4 regions of the Sporosarcina sp. resist genome follow, and region 2 is predicted to be linked to each of the others. Evidence: riboswitches for the same ligand, from Rfam matches in the RefSeq annotation. Region 2 holds a riboswitch; each other region holds the start of a gene.
What was found. Region 2 has a riboswitch for S-adenosylmethionine ahead of metK (methionine adenosyltransferase). Riboswitches for the same ligand answer to the same signal wherever they lie in the genome.
Positions count from the first base shown of each region.

Region 1: it holds a riboswitch for S-adenosylmethionine, as region 2 does, so the genes downstream of both, H7992_RS02845 (MFS transporter) here and metK (methionine adenosyltransferase) in region 2, are expected to answer to the same signal.
Region 3: it holds a riboswitch for S-adenosylmethionine, as region 2 does, so the genes downstream of both, H7992_RS22895 (O-acetylhomoserine aminocarboxypropyltransferase/cysteine synthase family protein) here and metK (methionine adenosyltransferase) in region 2, are expected to answer to the same signal.
Region 4: it holds a riboswitch for S-adenosylmethionine, as region 2 does, so the genes downstream of both, H7992_RS00385 (cyclase family protein) here and metK (methionine adenosyltransferase) in region 2, are expected to answer to the same signal.

Region 1 is NZ_CP060287.1:570,107-575,514, reverse strand. It holds gene metC (cystathionine beta-lyase) at 1-615, shown strand, start outside; gene H7992_RS02850 (5-methyltetrahydropteroyltriglutamate--homocysteine S-methyltransferase) at 662-1,780, shown strand; SAM riboswitch class I at 1,809-1,919, shown strand; gene H7992_RS02845 (MFS transporter) at 2,002-3,459, shown strand; partial or broken gene H7992_RS24560 (hypothetical protein) at 3,582-3,791, shown strand; gene H7992_RS02835 (hypothetical protein) at 3,927-4,244, shown strand; gene H7992_RS02830 (flavin reductase family protein) at 4,444-4,941, opposite strand; gene H7992_RS02825 (pirin family protein) at 5,040-5,408, opposite strand, start outside.
Region 2 is NZ_CP060287.1:1,200,245-1,205,652, reverse strand. It holds gene H7992_RS06030 (alpha/beta hydrolase) at 1-726, opposite strand, end outside; gene H7992_RS06025 (gamma carbonic anhydrase) at 846-1,358, shown strand; gene metK (methionine adenosyltransferase) at 1,661-2,857, opposite strand; SAM riboswitch class I at 3,047-3,164, opposite strand; gene pckA (phosphoenolpyruvate carboxykinase (ATP)) at 3,347-4,933, shown strand; gene H7992_RS06010 (alpha/beta hydrolase family protein) at 5,109-5,408, opposite strand, start outside.
Region 3 is NZ_CP060287.1:4,767,443-4,772,850, forward strand. It holds gene H7992_RS22890 (homoserine O-acetyltransferase family protein) at 1-292, opposite strand, end outside; gene H7992_RS22895 (O-acetylhomoserine aminocarboxypropyltransferase/cysteine synthase family protein) at 324-1,613, opposite strand; SAM riboswitch class I at 1,739-1,854, opposite strand; gene H7992_RS22900 (glycerol-3-phosphate acyltransferase) at 2,000-2,635, shown strand; gene H7992_RS22905 (aspartate aminotransferase family protein) at 2,698-4,056, opposite strand; gene H7992_RS22910 (CoA-acylating methylmalonate-semialdehyde dehydrogenase) at 4,097-5,408, opposite strand, start outside.
Region 4 is NZ_CP060287.1:80,963-86,370, forward strand. It holds gene H7992_RS00375 (hypothetical protein) at 1-237, opposite strand, end outside; gene H7992_RS00380 (acyl-CoA thioesterase) at 341-817, shown strand; SAM riboswitch class I at 1,015-1,128, shown strand; gene H7992_RS00385 (cyclase family protein) at 1,356-2,093, shown strand; gene H7992_RS00390 (5-methyltetrahydropteroyltriglutamate--homocysteine S-methyltransferase) at 2,256-3,368, shown strand; gene H7992_RS00395 (immunoglobulin-like domain-containing protein) at 3,416-3,895, opposite strand; gene H7992_RS00400 (hypothetical protein) at 4,086-5,036, shown strand; gene H7992_RS00405 (hypothetical protein) at 5,098-5,376, shown strand.

The DNA.
Region 1 (5,408 bases), 630 kb from region 2:
CTTGGAGTTGATATCGTTGTTCATAGTGCTACCAAATTTTTATCGGGGCATAGCGATATCATTGCTGGGCTAGCGGTTACAAAGGGGGAAGAACTTGGCAATCGATTGGCATTCATTCAAAACTCTTTCGGCTCTATTCTAGGCGCACAAGATTCTTACGCGTTAATTCAAGGAATTAAAACGCTAGGTGCCCGTTTAACACAGTCATCCGAATCGGCGAGTAAAATAGCCTCGTACTTGAACGACCACCCGTTAGTAGAAGAGGTGTTTTATCCAGGGTTAGCAAGTCATCCAGGACACGTAATCCACTCGAAACAATCGACAAGTCCAGGCGCTGTCTTATCTTTCCGTTTGCCAAACAGAGATGCAGCAAAGGCCTTTGTTGAAAACGTTCGGATACCCGTTTTCGCAGTAAGTCTAGGCGGAGTTGAATCAATTCTCTCCTATCCTGCAACGATGTCCCATGCCGCCATGCCTAAAGAACAACGGGAGAAACGTGGTATTACCGATGGTCTGCTACGTTTTTCTGTTGGACTCGAGCATGTCGATGACTTGATTGCCGATTTTGATCAAGCCTTGATTAAAACAAGTGAAAAAGTTGCCATACCTAATTAAGTACCATTAAAGAAAACATTATTATATTGGAAAGAAGGAATTTAAATTGACAAAACCTATAGCCGAACAAACTTTGACGAAAGCACCATTTAAAGCAGATCACGTCGGGAGCTTTTTAAGACCAGAACGCCTAAAGCAGGCGCGTTTGCAAAGAGAAACCGGTGATATCACTGCCGAGGAATTACGCACAATCGAAGACGAAGAAATTACAAAGCTCGTCGAAAAGCAAAAAGAAGCTGGACTTAATTCTGTGACGGACGGAGAATTCCGCCGTAAATGGTGGCATTTTGACTTCCTTTCTGGCTTTGACGGCGTTGAGTTTTTCGAAACAGATAAAGGACTCCAATTCAATGGTGTTGTAACGAAAGCACACGGCATTAGAGTGACAGGAAAAATTGGGTTTAGCGACCATTACATGATTGAACACTTCAAGTTCCTGAAAAGTATCGCAGTTGATGCAGTCGCAAAATTCACGATTCCAAGCCCGAATATGCTGATTCACAGAGCGACATTCGAAGAAGGCATCTATGCAAATGACGAAGAGTTATTTGATGACTTGGTTACAGCCTATCAAGACGTAATTCAAGCACTGTACGATGAGGGATGTCGTTATCTTCAAATCGATGACACGTCTTGGGCTTCCTTCTTATCGGAAGAAGGAAGGGAAACATTGAAAGCGAAGGGGCAAAATCCTGACAAACTTGTACAACTATCGGCACGTGCCATCAATGAATCCATCGCGAAAAGGCCTGCCGACTTGCTCGTGACGATGCATATTTGCCGCGGCAACTTCAAATCGACCTATTTTTCTAGTGGTGGCTACGAGGATGTATCCGAAACAATTTTCGGCGGATTAGATGTTGACGGTCTTTTCCTTGAGTTTGACGACGAACGCTCCGGCAGTTTTGAACCGTTGCGCCATGTCAATCGCCCTGACCTTTTCGTCGTATTAGGCTTGATCACCTCTAAATTCGGCGAATTAGAGGCCCCTGAACAGCTTAAAGCAAGAATAGCAGAGGCCTCAAAGTATGTTCCTTTAGATCAACTATGCTTAAGCCCACAATGTGGCTTCGCATCAACAGAAGAAGGTAATCAGTTAACTGAAGAACAACAATGGGAAAAAGTTCGTCATGTTGTAACTATCGCGCAAGACGTTTGGCAGTAACCTTTACAAATTAAATAGGCTAATAAAACTCTTATGAAGAGCGGTGGAGGGGCTGGCCCTATGAAACCCGGCAACCATTCAACAATCATGTTGATAAGGTGCTAATTCCTGCAAAGCACTATGCTTTGGAAAATGAGAGGGTATTTTCTCTCGAATGCCTCTCTACTAACACAGTGGAGGGGCATTTTGTTTTATTAACAATAGAATTGGAAGTGTGAGAAATGAAAAAGGAAGGTTTGCAAAGATATCATACGATTTGGGGCTTGTTATTTTTAGGTTGGTTTGTTTCTTACGTTGACCGGGTTGCAACTGGGCCGATCATTACATATATGATTGAAAATGAAGTTTCTTTTTTTGCAGTCGTGGCAAACCCCCATGGAATTGGCGGATTGATTGGTAGTTTATTTTTTGCCGGTTTTATGTTAATGCAATTTCCTGGTGGCTACTTTGGGGACAGGTTTGGCTATCGTGCTATTATCATTTTAAGTATTGTTTGGGCTGGAATCGCCACTTTATTAACGGGTTTGGTGGGAGGCCTTGTTGCATTTATTCTTTTCCGAGTCCTACTCGGGCTAGGCGAAGGCGTTTTTTATTCGAATGACCGCTCTTATATTGCCTATCATACACCTCCTGAAAAAGTTGGATTAGGAATGGGCGTGGCGCTTACCGGACTTTCTGTTGGTCTGACAGCGGGCACACTTGGCGTCCCTTATCTTATTACAGTCGCAGAACCATTAATGGGTGAAGGGGCTTGGCGCTTTCCTTTTTTCGTGACCGGAACAATTACACTCATTATTGCACTCCTACTATTTAAATATATGAAGCCCAAAAACGATTCAAGTGCTTCTGTAGATTTGTCTTCACCTGGTATTAAAGCACAGTTTAGCAAAGGGCTATTGTACATGTCCATGTACTCAGCCGTTTTTCTTGTCATAGTGATGGGCATCTATTACTTTTCCGTCAAACTAGGTCTATCCTCTATCGCGATTGCGGTCATTCTTGTTGCACTTTGTCCGCTCTTAATACTTTATTTATACACAACGAAGAAGTCTGAAATAAAACCGTTAATAGCGAATAAGAATCTTTTCTTATTGTACTTGTTCTTTATCCCTATCATGTGGCATCTATGGTTTTACGGATTTTGGTCCGTCTCTATCGTCAAAGATTTCGGTGGCGGTGCGTTAATGGCTGCCGCTTTGATTGCATCGTTTAATGGTTTGGCCGGAATCATTGGTTTTCCTCTTGGCGGCAAAATTTCTGACATAGTGGCCAATCGTCCAAATGGGCGACGTAACGTCCTTGCTGTACTAACCGCTGTACTGACTGTAACTATTTTTATATTTGCAGTCTATGTCATGATGGGCAATAACAACCCCATCGTTATGTCTGTCATTTTGTTTGTCTCCGGATTATTCTTTTTTGCATTGCAACCGGTGGCACATGCTCTGGCTTCCGATTTGACGCCCGAAAAAAGCAGAGGATCCATGTTTGGAATGCTCAATTTGATTGGAGAAATCGGAGCAGTTCTCTCACCTGTCGTCTCCGGAGTCATTCGAGATAACACCGGCAGCTGGGGCTTGCCACTTCTACTCGATGGCGCATTAATGGCGGCGGGCCTAGTTCTAGTGCTAGCCATCTCCAGTAAGGCGGTCCGCAAGAACGTTGTATCCTTGGCTTGAGAAAAGCGCAAGATGCCCTTTAAGATGCAACAGGCATAATTCAATCAAAGGAAGTAGGCAGGCTAAGATCGCGATGTTCTGCGGCAATGGCTCGTGGGGCTAGACACTATTCCAGGTGATCTGCAACTAAATATTTGAACAACTATCTCACTTGGTTTCAAGTATTAGAAAGTAGCCAATATCAGAGAAATGAAGTCACTTTGAATGACTTGATTATCAGAGGAAATCTAACACAAAATACAGAAACCTATGATGCACCTATATATGTTGAACTAATGGTTCTATATAATCTCCAGCGAAGGCGCCTCATAGGGGTAGCCGAGCGTTGTTGAGTGGATTCTTTATGTCAACATATATAGGATTCGCACTATAAAAAGTAGTTCTTATTCAACTAACGGACCATTTAATGGAATAAACTATGTTAAAATTGAATCAATTCAAAAGCAAAAGAAAGGAGGGATTATAATATGGGCTCAACTTTGGAATTTGTGCGTATTTTACTACCCATTGTAATAGTGGGTGGAATTGCAGTATTTGTAATTCTAAGAATGAAACATAAGTATAAGAAAGGCACGCTTGGTAAGAAAAAGTCAAAAAGTGCTCAAAATTTATTAGATAGTTTAATACCATTCGGAATGATGATTGGATTCGCTATTGCTGTACTTTTAAACATATTTTCCCTAATTCCCTTACTATCTGCAATTGCTTGGGGACCTGGGATAGGTTTATTAGTTGGCTATTTTGCTTATGAAATTTATAGCAAAAAAGAAGAAATTTATCCCTAACAATTATTTTCCATAAATGGGCACATTAGTATAAGAAGGCTGTACTACGAATTAGAACTTCCGGATAATTGGAAGTTCTAATTTTTCCCTATATCAACATTAAACTTTAACAGAGCCTCTTTTTCAAGAAAAAAAGGCGTGTCATCAGTAGATTAAACTGATGACACGCCTTTCTACACTGAAGATTGTATAGACACTGTCAGCTATAAAATTCTTCTGGAATTGCACCTATAGTTCTACGGTGATACAGAAGTGGTTCTTTACTTTCATTCTGAATATCTAATACTTCGCCTATTAATATCGTATGATCTCCAGCTTCAATTTGTTGCACCGTCTTACATTGTAAAACCGCAAGCGAATTTGAAAGTACTGGTAGGTTTAAATCCGATTCTTTCCAATCACATTGACTAAATCGATCAGCAACCCTGCTCGAGAATAACGTACATAACTCACTTTGATCTGCTGCCAAAATATTCACCGAAAATTTTTCAGCATCTAGAAAGTCACTATAAGTGGATACTCTTTTATCAATGGACCATAAAATTAGTAAAGGCTCTAATGATACCGATGCAAATGAATTGACCGTTAATCCCATCGGTTTTTTATCTGCATCAAATGCTGTAACGACAGTGACTCCCGTCGGGTAATTCCCCATTGCTTCTTTAAAACTCGCTACCTGCTCTATCTTACTTCCCATATCAGCAACTCCCATTTTCTTATTTCACTTAAAATCATATCAAATCTATTAGAATATTTCATACTTTGTGATTCCGCACTAAATTCACTGGTACATGTTCACTCGAATCTTCCTTCTCTGTAATCTTTATAGGCCTGCATAATCTCTTCTTCTGAATTCATCACAAACGGGCCGCGAGCTACTACTTTTTCTCCGACAGGCTTACCTGCATATAACATGATATGCAGTTTCTCTTCTGCGTGAATCTTCACTTCAGTTTGTTCTTCATCTGTTCCACGTTCCAACCAGAGAACCTGCCCCTTCTTCCCCTCCACGCTTTCACTGCCAAATGTCCCTATTCCTTCTATTATATACAGAAATCCATTGTAACTGCCGGGAAGGTCCTGTGTAACAGTGGTACCGGGTTCAATGATCAATTCAACCATCGTAACAGGCACGTGATTTTTCGTGTCAGCCGTAACACCTTC
Region 2 (5,408 bases):
TTCCTCGCGCTCTGGTTCCTGATAAACGTCATGGTACAGCCGTTTCCATTGCTTATATTGAAACTCAGAAAGTTCCTGTCGGATAAACCATTTCTTAGCAAGCACTATGTCTGTTATTTTATCCTCTTCCGCAATATGCATAAGCACTGGGATATCATGAACACTTCTTTCACTCTGCGCAACCAATTTCATGAATGATTGTAACTCTTTATACCAGGCTACGGTGAATTCATCGTTATAAAAGTCATCTTGCTTAGCTTCTTCATATAAATCACTATTGCGTGTTAACATCTCAATGTCAATTTCATGATTCAATTTCATGGATGACGAGAATTTTGTCAATACGTTCGAAAATTTAGGTGGCTGATGACGCAATGCTAGCCATGGGGAACTAAAAACAGCCCCTGCGCATTCAATTTTCTTTCGCTGTAAAAGACGCATTACGAAGGTGGCACCTATTCCATGTCCAATAATGAACAAAGGTAAATTATCATCGAGACCGACCGCTATTAATTTTTCCACAAATTTAGCGTAGGCATCAAATTGTTCATCGTGAATTTTTCCGACACCTTCCGCCCCGTGTCCAGGTAAATCTCCTGTCACGACATGAAAACCGCTGTTTCTTAGTTTCTGAATAAGCCATGCATTTCTACTATGATGTTCGTACACATTATGGACGATGGCCACGACAGCTTTTGGCGGCCCTTCCGCTTCCCATTTCCACATGGTCATCTTCCCCTCATCTATCTAGTTCTTTTATCTATATATTTCCCTATTTATCTACAATAAAAACCTAATCTTTGTTACGATAATTATACACTACCTAAAGAAAAGAGGAGAGCATCATGATTTATCCTTATAAAGGAAAAACGCCTGTAATTGATCCGTCCGTTTTCATTGGCGACTTCACGACGATTTCAGGTGATGTGACAATTGGTCCTGAATCGACAATTTGGTTTAATACCGTAATCCGGGGTGACGTATCTCCAACAATTATTGGACGTAAAGTAAATATTCAAGACTTATGCTGCCTTCATCAAAGCCCAAAGTTTCCGCTTATTCTTGAAGATGAGGTGACAATTGGGCACCAAGTAACGTTACATAGTTGTACGGTAAAAAAAGGAGCGCTTATCGGTATGGGTTCCATTGTTTTGGACGGTGCTGAAATTGGCGAAGGGGCATTCATTGGCGCAGGCAGTCTCGTGCCGCCTGGTAAGAAGATTCCCCCGAATACGCTAGCACTCGGGTCGCCAGCAAAAGTCGTGCGTGAGCTGAATGACGACGATCGTGCGGACATGGAACGGATTGTTCAGGAGTATGCCGAAAAAGGGCAGTATTACAAGAATTTACAACAGTAATAAAAGAGCTGCCTTTGAAGGCAGCTCTTATTTTTTTATAAAAAAAAAGATTACTAAACCAATTAACACAAATAACGCAACAACCCCAACCAGTAGTAACAAACCTATTAAACTCATAGCCCGACGCTCTCTCCTCTCCGATCAGGTTTCACTTTATAACAATTGTATCATTTGTTTATAGCTCCTGTGATGAGAGTGTACGACAGATTCGCTACACTCTATGACGCCCGCTAAATCAAACATCCTAAACAGAAAAAACACCAAAAAACAGGGAAATCCTGCCTTTCAGTGTTTACACTACATTATTTCCCTGCTAACTCTTTCAATGCATCAGCTTTATCCGTTTGTTCCCACGGTAGATCAATGTCTGTACGGCCGAAGTGACCGTATGCAGCTGTTTGTTTATAAATTGGGCGGCGCAGATCAAGCATTTTGATGATGCCTGCTGGACGAAGGTCAAACAGTCCACGCGTAAGCTCAACAAGTTTACTTTCCTCGACTGTGCCTGTTCCAAATGTATCGATAGAAATCGATACAGGTTGTGCAACACCGATTGCATAAGCAAGTTGCACTTCACATCGATCTGCAAGTCCTGCAGCGACAATGTTCTTCGCAACATAACGTGCCGCATATGAAGCCGAGCGGTCCACTTTCGTCGCATCTTTCCCAGAAAACGCACCGCCGCCATGACGCGCATAACCACCGTACGTGTCAACGATGATTTTACGGCCAGTAAGACCTGCATCTCCTTGAGGTCCCCCTATTACGAAGCGGCCAGTTGGGTTGATGAAGTACTTCGTGTCTTCATCGATTAAATCAGTTGGTACAACCGGGTTTATGACGAATTCTTTAATATCACGCTGAATTTGCTCAAGTGTTATTTCAGGGTGATGTTGCGCTGAAATAACAATTGTATCGATGCGTACTGGTTTATTGTTTTCATCATATTCAACAGTCACTTGTGTTTTTCCATCTGGACGCAGATACGTAAGGGTTTCATCTTTGCGTACTTGTGCAAGTCGGAATGATAATTTATGAGCTAGGCTAATTGGTAACGGCATCAGTTCCGGTGTTTCATTACAAGCGTAACCGAACATCAAACCTTGGTCACCAGCTCCAATTGCTTCAAGTTCATCATCTGTCATCGAACCTTCACGCGCTTCAAGTGCTTGGTCAACGCCTGCAGCGATGTCGGCTGATTGTTCATCGATCGCAGTCAAAACTGCAGATGTTTCCCAATCAAATCCGTATTTCGCGCGTACATAACCAATTTCTTTAACAGTTTCACGCACAACTTTCGGGATATCGACATATGTTGTCGTCGTAATTTCTCCTGCAACGAGGACAAGTCCTGTTGTAATTGTCGTTTCACATGCAACACGTGCATTTGGATCTTCTGCCAATATAGCATCTAGAATAGCATCCGAAATTTGGTCACACATTTTGTCCGGGTGTCCTTCAGTTACCGATTCTGAAGTAAATAGTCGGCGATTTGTCATGTTATTTCCTCCTTATATCCTACGAGATTGATACGGTACTCATATGTCCCATGTAGAGTCTTTTCTAAATGAAAAGACTACAAGCCATTGCGAGCTCTATACACGAGGATTAAGGGCGATATCATATAAAAAGCCCTTCGCTCACGTAATAATACATGAGGAAAGGCATGATTTCATAAGCACCTTTCACTCTTATCATACAAGGACTGTGCCTTGCTACAGGTTTGGCACCTTCGCGCAGACAAAACGTCTGTGCAGGTTGCCGGGTTTCATAGGGCCTGACCCCTCCACCAGCTCGGGATAAGAGTATCCGTTCAACTATATATGCTACGAAAAATCTTGTTGCATGTCAAATCTTTTTACCCATTTTGCGTATAAATCCTTGAGGTTTGAATTAGTATAGATTATTATTCTTAATGTGTTATACTAATTCAATAATGTGATGACACCCAATTGATTGGGACTATATGCAAAGGACGGTACATACTTATGATATCTGCGAAAATTAGTGATGACCTCAACAAACTTCTTTCTGGGAAAAATGTAAAAGTTCAACTTTCAGTTCCACAACTTGTTGAAAAAGCGATTTCACGTGGTGAAGCTCAATTGACATCAGACGGAGCGGTTACAGCTCAGACAGGCAAATATACAGGTCGTTCACCTAAGGACAAATACATTGTTGAGGAAGCGTCCTCCAAAGACAAAATCGATTGGGGCAACGTCAATCGTCCAATCTCTTCTGAAATTTTCGATTCATTATATAATAAAGTAATTACTCATTTGAGAACAAAAGACGAACTGTTCGTCTTCAAAGGTTTTGCAGGCGCAGATCCAGCTTCACGACTATCCATTCAAGTTGTGAATGAATTTGCATGGCATAACCTGTTTGTTCACAACTTGTTCATCCGCCCAACTGAAGAAGAACTAGTACAACATGAATCACAATTTACAATCGTTTCGGCTCCTTCATTTAAAGCTGATCCTGTGGTCGATGGTACGAATTCAGAGACATTCATTATCGTATCAATGGAAAAACGTATTGTTCTTATCGGTGGAACTGAATACGCTGGCGAAATGAAAAAATCAATCTTCTCAATCATGAACTACTTACTTCCTGAAAATGGAATTATGCCGATGCACTGTTCGGCAAACGTTGGTGAAGACGGTGATGTTGCCCTATTTTTCGGTCTTTCTGGAACAGGTAAAACAACACTTTCGGCAGATGCAAACCGTAAATTAATCGGCGATGACGAGCATGGCTGGTCTGACACTGGTGTCTTCAATATCGAAGGCGGTTGCTATGCAAAATGTATTAATTTATCACAAGAAAAAGAACCTGAAATTTTTGGTGCAATTCGTTTTGGTTCCGTACTAGAAAACGTTGTCGTCGATCCGGAAACACGCATTCCTGACTACGATGATGGTTCATTAACTGAAAACACGCGTGCAGCTTATCCTATCCAAGCAATTGATAACATCGTTGACCCTTCTGTTGCTGGTCATCCGAAAACGATTGTATTCTTAACGGCAGATGCGTTTGGCGTGCTACCTCCAATCTCGAAGTTAACAAAAGAACAAGCAATGTATCACTTCCTAAGCGGGTTCACTTCGAAGCTTGCCGGAACTGAGCGTGGTATCACATCACCTGAAGCAACGTTCTCAACGTGCTTCGGTTCACCTTTCCTTCCACTTCCAGCGACAGTATACGCTGAAATGCTTGGGAAGAAAATTGATGAACATGATGCACAAGTATTCCTTGTTAACACAGGCTGGACTGGCGGTGTCTACGGCGTTGGTAAGCGTATGGATCTTAAATACACACGCACTATGGTACAGGCAGCTCTTGCTGGAGAATTGAACAACATTGAAACAGAAACTAACGGCGTATTCGGCCTCGAAATGCCTACATTCATTGAAGGTGTTCCAACAGAAGTGTTGAACCCGCGCAATGCATGGGCAGACGGCGAAGCATACGATGTAAAAGCAAATGAATTGGCAAACATGTTCCATGAAAACTTTAAAAAATTCGGTATGGTTTCTGAAGAGATTACGCTTAAAGGCGGACCGATTGCATAATTTTCAAATTAAACAGTGTAGCACATTGAATGTGCTACACTGTTTTTTTGTACCTTGGATTTGTAATTGTAAAAATGGAGTTGTAACTGCAACTTATTTCGTCTAATTGCAACTTTGGCGTTTTAATTGCAAACCCGTACTTCTAATTGCAACTTCATTTTATTCAAAAAACCACTCATTTTTCTTGTCTTCTCATCCAACTACATAAATCGCGTACAAGTTGTGCATTCATGACAGGCGGTATGAAGTGTGTATATTCAGGGAAATACCATGTCTCATATACTTTTTTATGTTCATGCAGTGCGTTTTCAAGCAAAACTGCTTGTTGAAATGACACGTTCTCGTCGATCATGCCATGAATGATGAGTACGGGAGCATCAATTTCATCCACGCGGAACAGCGCCGTACGGTTTCTGTATTCATCCGGCATGTTATTCGGTGTCCCGCCGATAACTCTTTTCATCATCCGCCGCAT
Region 3 (5,408 bases), 1.5 Mb from region 2:
TGTCCGGATTTACAGTTAACGGTCCTGTTGATCCGTCACTTCCGCCAAGTGCGTTAAAAGAGATAACGGATAATTCATTTGTATCGATACTTTTTCCTTTGCCGACAAGACCGCTCCACCAACCCGGATAGTCATCCGTTCCAACTGTCACGTGACTTCCTGTCAAGGCATGACAAACAAGTACATGGGGTGCATCCAACCTGCCCGTTCTTTCATAGGCAAGCTGTACATTTACCAAGACGACTCCTGATTCCAATACCAGATGCCCGATTTCCACTATCCCCGTCTCCACGATTGTCACGCCCTTTCTTGTCACCAAAAAATTATACTGTTACTGGTACCGCTAGTTCGATTGCTTGTGCAAGGTCTGCAATAATATCTTCCGCGGATTCAAGGCCCACCGATAGTCTAATCAATTCTTCAGTCACACCTGATTTTTTCAAGTCCTCAGGCCCAAGCTGCTGATGCGTCGTTGAAGCTGGATGGATAATTAGTGATTTTGCATCCCCAACATTCGCAACATGCGACCAGATTTTGACGTTATCAATCACGTTCCGGCCTGCATCCCGTCCACCTTTAATACCAAATACAATAATGGAACCGAAGCCGTTTTTCAAGTACTTTTTCGCAAGGTCATAAGATGGGTGATCTTCGTTGCCTGTATATGTTACCCATTCGACAGATGGATGTTTTTTCAAGAACTCCGCTACTTTAACGGCATTTTCATTATGTCTTGTCACACGCAAATGCAGTGTTTCAAGTCCTTGGAGGAAATTAAATGCACTATCTGGATCTAAGCAAGGTCCGAAGTCACGCAATAGTTGAACGCGTAGTTTAGTCGCAAATGCCGCCGCTGCTGTATCAATTCCGTAACGGAGACCATGATATGACGCATCAGGCTCTGTGAAGCCAGGAAACCTCCCTTGCGTCCAGTCAAATGTACCCGCATCAACAGCAACTCCACCGATCGTGGTACCGTGTCCGCCAATCCATTTTGTAGCGGAATGGATGACAACATCCGCACCAAATTCGATAGGATTCGAACCATATGGCGAAGCAAATGTACTATCAATAAGAAGCGGTAGACCGTTTTCATGCGCAATGTCCGCAACCGCTTCAATATCGAGTACATGAAGACTCGGGTTACCGATTGTTTCTGCGAATATTGCTTTTGTTTTATCTGTAATTGCTGCACGGAAGTTTTCAGGATCTGTTGCATCGACAAACTTTACATTGATACCGTAGCGCGGAAGTGTAGCGGCGAATAAATTATAAGTACCGCCATATAAGTTGCTTGCTGCGACAATTTCATCTCCAGCACCAGCTACGTTCAAGATAGAGAAAGCGATAGCTGCCATACCTGAGGAGAATGCAACTGCCGCCGTACCACCTTCAAGAAGCGCAATACGCTCTTCAAAAACTGCAACAGTTGGATTTGTAATTCGTGTATAGATGTTGCCTGCTTCTTGTAGTGCAAATAGTTTTTGAGCATGTTCTGTATCACGGAATACAAAAGATGAGGTTCTATGAATTGGAACTGCGCGTGAACCTGTTACAGGATCCGGTTTTTGTCCACCGTGCAGAAGAAGTGTTTCGGGTTGAAGTTTTGTCATCGTCATTACCTCCAGAGTTTTTTTAGATGGATGTGATTGTAATGGGCGGAGACGTTAGGGGTATTTTTGGAATGAAAAATAACCCCCTTCGCTTAAGAAGAGGGTTACGCTTTCGCTTATTCCTCCCCTTATCTTTCAGACCGTTCGCACGAATCTGTAGGAAGTAGCACCTTTGCAAGTTAGTCACTTGCTGGTTGCCGGGCATCGCAGGGCCTATTCCCTCCGCCGCTCTTGATAAGAGTTTGTGATATTCAGTTTTCCATCTTGTGACATAGTATAGTAGATATCTCAATACTTTGTCAATAGTTTACCGAATAATATTTCTGAAACTTGTGTCTATGTGGAATGTTACACTTAGACTACCGTTATTTTAGGAGGAACTTGATATGTGGTTATGGATTGTAGGCGTGCTCTTATGGGGATATGCAGTTGGTTGCCTGCATGGATCAGTTGTTGCGCAGAAAATATCCGGCGTTAACTTGAAAGAAACCGGTGTGAAAAATGCCGGTGCCTCGAATGCGACCATTGTTCTCGGGAAGAAGTTCGGCGCATTAGTTGCAGTAATCGATATCAGTAAAGGTGCAGGAGCTGTCTTACTTGTGCACTATTTCGCAGAAAACGCAGGATTTTCAGAAGCCTTTGTGGCTTTACTTTTATTTCTTACAGCCGCCGCAGCCGTTATTGGCCATAACTTTCCATTTTATATGAACTTTAACGGCGGAAAAGGAACAGCGACAATAATTGGTGTACTGCTTGCAATCGACTGGCAGATCGGGCTCATTGGTTTTGCATTATTTGTCGTCGTAGCGCTAGTAACAGACTTTCTCGTGTTTGGTGTGCTGATGCTCTACGTCACGCTCATCGCGATGGCAGTATTGGCAGACGGATACTGGCCAGTCGTAATAGCAACTTTGTTATTTGCAATCGCCATTTGGAAACATCTCGAGAATTTTCAGCGTATGAAAGAGCGTAGCGAGAAGCGCGTTTCAATGGTCTTTAGAAAAAATAAAACCAAAAACTGAGGACCCCTATAATTGGAGGTTCTCCGTTTTTGGTTTAGCAAGATTAAAAATCTCATCCTAACTCATGCATTTTCATTGAACACTTTCTTCATAACCGCAATAATAAAGTCCACGTCTTCATCGGTACAAGACAGCGGTGGGCTTAGCGCTAGAATATTGTTATAGCCAGCAACTGTATCGCCGTTCCTTCCAATAATAAGTCCATTCGCCTTACATTCGCCAATGATTTTCGCAACACGGGCGTTTGCAGCAGGTTCTTTCGTTTCTTTGTTCTCTACAAGTTCAATGCCTAACAAGAATCCGAGCCCGCGAATATCGCCAACAAAAGGATGATCCAATAAGCAAGCCAACTCTTTTCGAAGGCGCTCGCCAAGCTCAGCCGACCGTTCAACAAGATTTTCTCTCTCAATGATTTCAAGATTCTTCAACGCGACTGCACAAGCCGCAGGATTCCCGCCAAATGTATTAACATGCCGGAAATGACTGTTATCTTCTCCTGTATCGAACTTTTCATAAATATCTTTTCGAATAGCCGTAACCGAAAGTGGCAAGTAAGCGCTCGTTAGTCCCTTTGCCATCGTAATAATGTCCGGTTTCAACTTAAAATGCTGATGACCAAAGTCTTTCCCAGTTCTGCCGAATCCACAAATGACTTCATCAACAATTAGCAGTACACCGTGGCGTGTACAGATTTCCTGAACCTTTTCCAAGTAGATTGGATGTGGGATGAGTATACCGCCTCCTGTAATAAGCGGTTCCATAATAATCCCAGCGATTGTTTCCTTCTGTTCCCAAATGATTTTCTCTTCAAACTCTTGGGCACGTTGTATGTTGTACTCCTCAATTGACTGTCCCGCAGGTCTGCGGTAATTGTCCGGAGGGGCGATGTGCAAGAACCCCGGTGCAAGTGCCTCATACTTGTATTTCCGCAGTGCTTGCCCTGTTGCTGCCAGTGCCCCCATGGAGCTCCCATGATACGCACGATAGCGGGAAATGAATTTGTAGCGTGACGGTTCCCCATTTTGCTGATGGTATTGACGCGCAAGTTTAAACGCTACTTCGTTCGCATCGGATCCGCTGTTTGAGTAAAATATTTTATAGTCACCACCAAGCATTTCATTCAACTTTTCTGCAAGCAGAATAGCAGGCTCATGACTTTGGGTCATCGGTGCATAGGCCATCTTTTTCATCTGATCATAGGCAGCTTGCGCTAGCTCCTCACGACCATAACCGACATTCACACACCATAGTCCAGACATTCCATCTAGATAACGATTGCCATTATGATCTGTAATCCAAGCTCCTTCCCCACTCTCCACTACCATTGGTGGGTTCTTTTCATTATAGGAAGAAATATGGTGCCAAACGTTCTCCCGGTCCTTTTCAACTAATGACCCTGTAGTCTCTTTTGCTGTAGTCATCTTCTCTACCCCCTCCTAATTTCACGATTAATTTCTGGTATTAGTGACGCGCAGTCAACATTTTCTTCCGTGTGTAAAACTCAATTCCGTCGCGACCATTCGCATGCAAGTCACCATAGAATGATTTTTTATAACCAGAAAACGGGAAGAACGCCATCGGAGCTGGAACACCAAGATTCACACCAAGCATCCCCGCATCAATTTCTTCTCTAAACTTCCGGATTGCACTTGCACTATCTGTAAATAAACAAGCCCCGTTTGCAAACTCTGATTTATTCGCAAGTTCGATTGCTTCATCCAATGTATCCACTCTTACAATAGATAGCACAGGAGCAAAAATCTCTTCTTTCCAAATTTTCATTTCCTGAGTGACATTATCAAAAATTGTCGGACCGACGAAATAACCGCCTTCGGAAGTAGACTTGTCTTCACGGCCATCCCGTAATAGTTTGGCGCCTTCCTCAATACCTGATTCGATGTAACCCAGTGTCTTGTCTTTATGTGAATTCCTAATAACAGGTCCAAGGAAAATCCCTTCTTCTAGTCCATTACCAATCGTCAGTTTATTCGACTCGTCTACTAATCTCTCGACAAGTTCATCTGCAATATCACCAACTGCAACGACAACCGCACAAGCCATACATCTTTCTCCAGCGGATCCGAAAGCTGCGTTAATAATATTTGTGATCGTCAAATCCATATCCGCGTCCGGCATAACGATTGTATGGTTTTTCGCGCCCGCTAATGCTTGGACACGCTTACCATTTGAAGTTCCTGTTTTATACACATACTCAGCAACCGGCTGTGAACCTACGAACGACACGGCCGGAATATCTGGATGATTGAGAATGCCATTTACGACTTCATGCGCACCATGGACGATATTGAAAACACCGTCAGGCAGACCCGCTTCATGCAATAATTCTGCAAGACGGTTCGCCAAAAGTGGCGTACGCTCTGATGGTTTTAGGATGAATGTATTTCCACTAGCGATTGCAAGTGGGAACATCCAGCAAGGGACCATCATCGGAAAGTTGAACGGTGTAATTCCACCAATTACGCCTATTGGATAACGATACATACCCGATTCAATGTTCGTTGCGATATCAGGAAGCTGATACCCCATCATTAACGTCGGGGCTCCTGCAGCAAATTCAACACACTCAATCCCGCGCTGTACTTCGCCATACGCTTCAGCATAGTTTTTACCGTTTTCAATCGTAATGATTTTCGCTAGTGCTTCCCAGTTCTCTATTAACAATTGCTGGTATTTAAATAAGATCCTTGACCGTTGAGGAACAGCAACCTTCTTCCACTTCGCAAATGCTGTTTTCGCCGCCTCTACCGCTTTA
Region 4 (5,408 bases), 1.1 Mb from region 2:
GATGAAAACCAGCGCTATAAGAAGTACAATCATACCTATCGCATAAATAACCATAGTACTTAGAGGCGTTGTCCGAAGTGTCTTACGGATGGAATCCCTAGATTTTAAAGCTCTTATAAGTAGATATAAAAATAAAACGAGTGATAGATAGTCATTTGCTACAAACAATAAAATAAGTCCAAGTAATATAATCGACCAGGTGATTTTTTCATAGTATTTATCAATAAATTTCAGCATTAATCTTCCCCCAGTATGTGTATACTATATATACGGAATGATTGATGGAAAAGTTTCCTTTTATCACAAATTGAATATGTTCTACTACAAAGGAGTTTGTCGTATGCAAGAAAAAAGACCAATGGGCCAATCACGAACAATCCAGACGAAGCTAGTACTGCCGCCAGATACCAATCATCTGCAGACAATTTTCGGCGGAAAAGTTCTCGCGTATATAGATGAAATCGCTGATATCACGGCAATGAAACATTCAAAAACAGCGGTTGTAACTGCTTCAATCGATTCAGTCGATTTTGTATCGTCGGCGCGTGTTGGAGATGTACTTGAACTTGAGGCAATTGTCACGTCAACTGGCCGTACATCGATGGAAGTATTTGTATCGGTCCATTCAATGAACCTGCTTACGGGCGAAACAAAACTAACAACCGAATCCTTCCTAACGATGGTTGCCATGGATGAAAATAACAAGCCTACTCCAGTGCCGGGCATTTATCCGGAAACAGAAGCTGAAAAGAGTCTATTTGAAACAGGCCCCGCACGCCGTGAACATCGGAAATTGCGGAGTGAGATGAAACATTAAATAATTTGTTATGGAAAAGCCCACGGCAAGTTGTGGGCTTTTTTACATTGTGTCGCGTATCATTTCAATGCCATTTCTACTTTTCACATAAAATGTTTCATTGTAAAAACGAGTATAATCTAAATAATTCATGTTTTGTGTATTGACAATCTATTCGGAAGACTGTATTGTACTCATTAACAACTAAATACGTAACTTTCTTATCCAGAGAGGTGTAGGGACTGGCCCGATGATACCTCAGCAACAGACTTTTAAAGTACTGTGCTAATTCCAGAAGCGTAAGTGTAATGCTTACTGCTTGGAGATGAGAAGAGCAAATAGCGAATTCGCCAAAACCTCTTCTTGAAATTTAGAAGTGGTTTTTTGTTTCGTCTAGGCTCCGGGCGCCAGATGCTTGGGTCATAAGTTAAAGCTGCTCTGCGGCAAAGAACGCCGCTACGCATCTTCATCTTATGCCTGACGCATCTAAGCGGGCGCCCTTCGCTTTTGTTACTTCTGGAGACTAAAGTTACCTTCAAAAAATGAAGGGAGAATTATTGTGTCAAATGAATTAATCAATGCAATTGCTTTATTAAAAAAGAAAGAATGGGTTGATTTAACACATACTTTCGGGCCTGACTCACCCCGTTTTTCAGCATTTGATGCAGCAGAGTTTACAACATTATTTGATCACGATGATGGATTTTTCGCACAGAGCTTTAAATTTGCGGGACAGTACGGCACACATATTGATGCACCAATTCACTTCGTTCGTGATACAAGATACTTGGATGAATTGGGTTTGAAAGAATTGGTATTACCGCTGGTGGTCATCGATAAATCGAAAGAATCTGATGCAAACCATGATTTTACATTAACTGTTGAAGACATTCTAAAGTTTGAAGCTCAGCACGGGCAAATTGAGGCAGGTACATTTGTGGCATTACGCACAGATTGGAGCAAACGCTGGCCGGATAATGAGGCATTTTGCAATAAAGATGCCGATGGGAATAACCGTATACCGGGTTGGGGCCTTGCTGCTTTGAAGTTTTTATTTGATGAAAGAAAAGTAAAGGCTGTCGGTCATGAAACATTCGATACGGATTCAGCCATTGATTTTCAAAAGAACCAAGCTCTGTTAGGTGAATATTATGTTCTTGAACAAGATACCTACCAAATCGAGCTATTAACAAACTTAGATAAAGTGCCCTCAAAAGGCGCGGTCATTTTTAACATCGTTCCGAAGCCGGAAAAAGCATCGGGATTCCCAGTACGCTCATTCGCGATCCTGCCGTAAGAAAAGAAAAAGGGCCCGCTCATTCGCACTCCCGCCGTAAGAAAAGAAAAAAGGTCCGCTCATTCGCGTAATAGCCATAAGAAAAAAAGAGGATTTGCTCATTTGCACTCCTGACCTAATAAAACCGTAATTTACTCCTAAAACAGAAAGAAGGAATATACCATGACAAATCAATCGACAACACTAACGCAAGCACCATTCAGAGCGGATCACGTTGGAAGTTTACTACGACCAGATAATTTGCATAAAGCACGCAAAGACTTCAAAGAAGGCATAGTTACTGCACAACAATTACGAGAAGTAGAAACACAGGAAATTAAACGGGTGGTTGATAAGCAAATCGAAGTTGGCTTGGAACTTGTAACAGACGGTGAATTTAGACGTACGTGGTGGCATTTAGACTTCTTGGAGCATTTGAACGGAATTGAAGGATATGTGCCAGAGACTGGCTACGTATTTGATGGTATTGAAACAGAACGATATAACGTTCGAAACACAGGGAAAATATCTTTTGACTCTAATCATCCATTCATTCAAGACTTTGTTGAGTTTAATGAAATCGTAGGCGGCCGTGCCGTTGCGAAACAAACGATTCCAAGTCCGAATCAGCTCTTTAATATCGGAATTCGTGATGAAACGATTTACCCTGACATTGAAGAATTTGCCAAAGATGTTATTCAAGCATACAAAGATGCTTTGAAAGCATTTTACGAAGCTGGTGTACGCTACTTGCAGTTGGATGATGTCTATATTGCGGGGCTTTCTGCGCCGAATATTCCGTTTAACGACGGAGCCTATTCAAGAGAACAACTAATCGACTTGGCACTACGCGTCATTAATGGCGTTTTGGAAGACAAACCTGAAGATCTTTTCGTAACAACACACCTATGTCGTGGAAATTACCAATCGACGTGGGCGTTTGAGGGAAGCTACGCACTGATTGCACCCACACTTCTTGCAAAAGAAAAAGTGGATGGCTTCTTCCTTGAATATGATGACGAGCGTTCAGGAGACTTTAAACCGTTGGATCATGTGCCAAACGGCGGAGCGAAGGTTGTCCTTGGTGTTGTTACTTCGAAAAATGGAGAAGTGGAAGACAAGGATGCGGTCATTGCGCGTATTCAAGAAGCCGCACAATACGTGCCACTTGAACAACTATGCTTAAGTCCGCAATGCGGATTCGCTTCAACGCATCACGGCAATAAGCTAACAGAAGAGCAGCAATGGGAAAAGTTGAAATTCATTGTGGACGTGGCAAAGGAAGTTTGGGGTTAAACTGATAAACCGGAACAAGGCTCATATGCTTTGTCCCGGTTTATTTCTTATTCCACTGAAAATGGCACAGCAACGGATAATTCGTGCATGGGCTCGCCTGTTGAAATAAATGTTTTCACAAGACGGTATTCACCTGGAATCAGTGTCACGCCGAGCGCGTCAACCGAAAAATTCTGGCGTGCTTCACTGCCGGCTGACAACACGTTTCCATAGTCTTTGAAGGACGGGTTTTTTAAGAAGACGGCATCTGAATACGTAATAATATACCACTGGCCATCTTTATTTACTTCAATATGATAAAATTCGCCCAACTGGTAATCGGATGAGCTGTTATTTCGTACAAGCGTCTTAATGATGGATGGCGAACCAACGAATGAATCTTCGTCCAATACAAGTGATAAACCTTCTTCTGATGAAAACATTTCCTGGTCAGGCACGGGATCGGGCAGTGTAGAAACTGCGGGTTCTTTTCCGCAGGCGGAGAGGGGGAGTATAAGAACGATTGCAATTAACAGCAGTTTATTCATGATGGAAACACCTCCACTTCTAGCATATACCTTTAAGGGTGGATAAACCTTGATTGATAGCAATAAATAGATGTGGATAAGTTAATTCCCATGAAAATTCATTGATTGTTATCCACATGTGGGTAAAATATAATGTGTAAATGAAACTTCATCCACTTATTTTCGTATAACAGAGAAAGGGGTGGAGTCAATGAGACAGGAATTACAAGAACGACAAATGGAATTGACGATGATACGTACTGAGCGCAACCGAGTGAAAAGGCGTCTTGAGGGCGCGGAGTTAAAACTTAAAGATGCGATTATACAACGTGATAACTTGCATGAAAAACTGACAAAAGAACAACAGGATGTAGTGAAGCTTGGCAAGTTTTCTTTTATGAATAAGATAAGTGAGTGGACAGGCAAGTGGGATGAAAAAATGGAGAAGGAGATTTCAGAAGCAGCGGATGCGGAGCTCCATTATAATGAAGCAGAAAAAGTAGTGACGGACTTGGAAGCGGAAGCGGTCCGATTACGTGAAGAGATTAAAAATCCAGAATTCGACTATATCGAGGAAGAGTGGGCGGATTTTCTGAAGGAGAAAGAGACGTGGATTCGATTCAATGACACAATTGCGAATGGGACGTTACAAAAAATAGCAGATGATAGAGTAAGACTGCGTTCAATGCTGCGTGAAATTGACGAAGCCTGCGATGCAGGTAACAAGGCAAATCGGGCACTCGATGCGGCGCTGGAGAAGCTTGGGGCGGCAGAAGGATTGTCGGTATGGGATACATTCCTTGGCGGTGGCTTGCTAGTATCGGCTCTTAAATACTCCGAAATTAATAGCTCCGATGATCTTGTCCATCGGGCACAACGTGCTCTCCGCCATTTTGAGACGGAACTGATGGATGTCCAAAATGCCGCGACGGAATCATTCACGGTGAACAAAAATGACATCTTTACATTTACAGATCTGTTTTTCGATAATATTTTTTCAGACTGGATGATTCATTCCCGCATTACAGACGCGAAAAGTAAGCTGAACGATGTGCTTCAAGATGTGCGCAAGGTTCAAGACCGACTTGCGAGAAAGCGTGATGAATTGATGCATGAATTAGAGAGGCTAGATGTACAGGAGCGAGAAATTATTGAAGCGTAATGGATTGCAAAGGTAATTAGGACGATTGTCATGGCAACCGAAGAAACTGTGAGGACAATCCATGGAACAGTCATGGCAAGCGCTAACTGTGAGGGCAAAGCGTCAAACTGTCATGGAAAGCGAAGAAACTGTGAGGACAATCCGTGGAACTGTCATGGCAAGCGCTAACTGTGAGGGCAAAGCGTCAAACTGTCATGGCAACCGAAGAAACTGTGAGGACAATCCATGGAACAGTCATGGCAAGCACAAACTGAGAGGACAACGCGTCAAACTGTCATGGCAACCGAAGAGAAACTGTGAGGACAATCCATGGAACAGTCATGGCAAGCGCAAACTGTGAGGGCAAAGCGTCAAACTGTCATGGCAACCGAA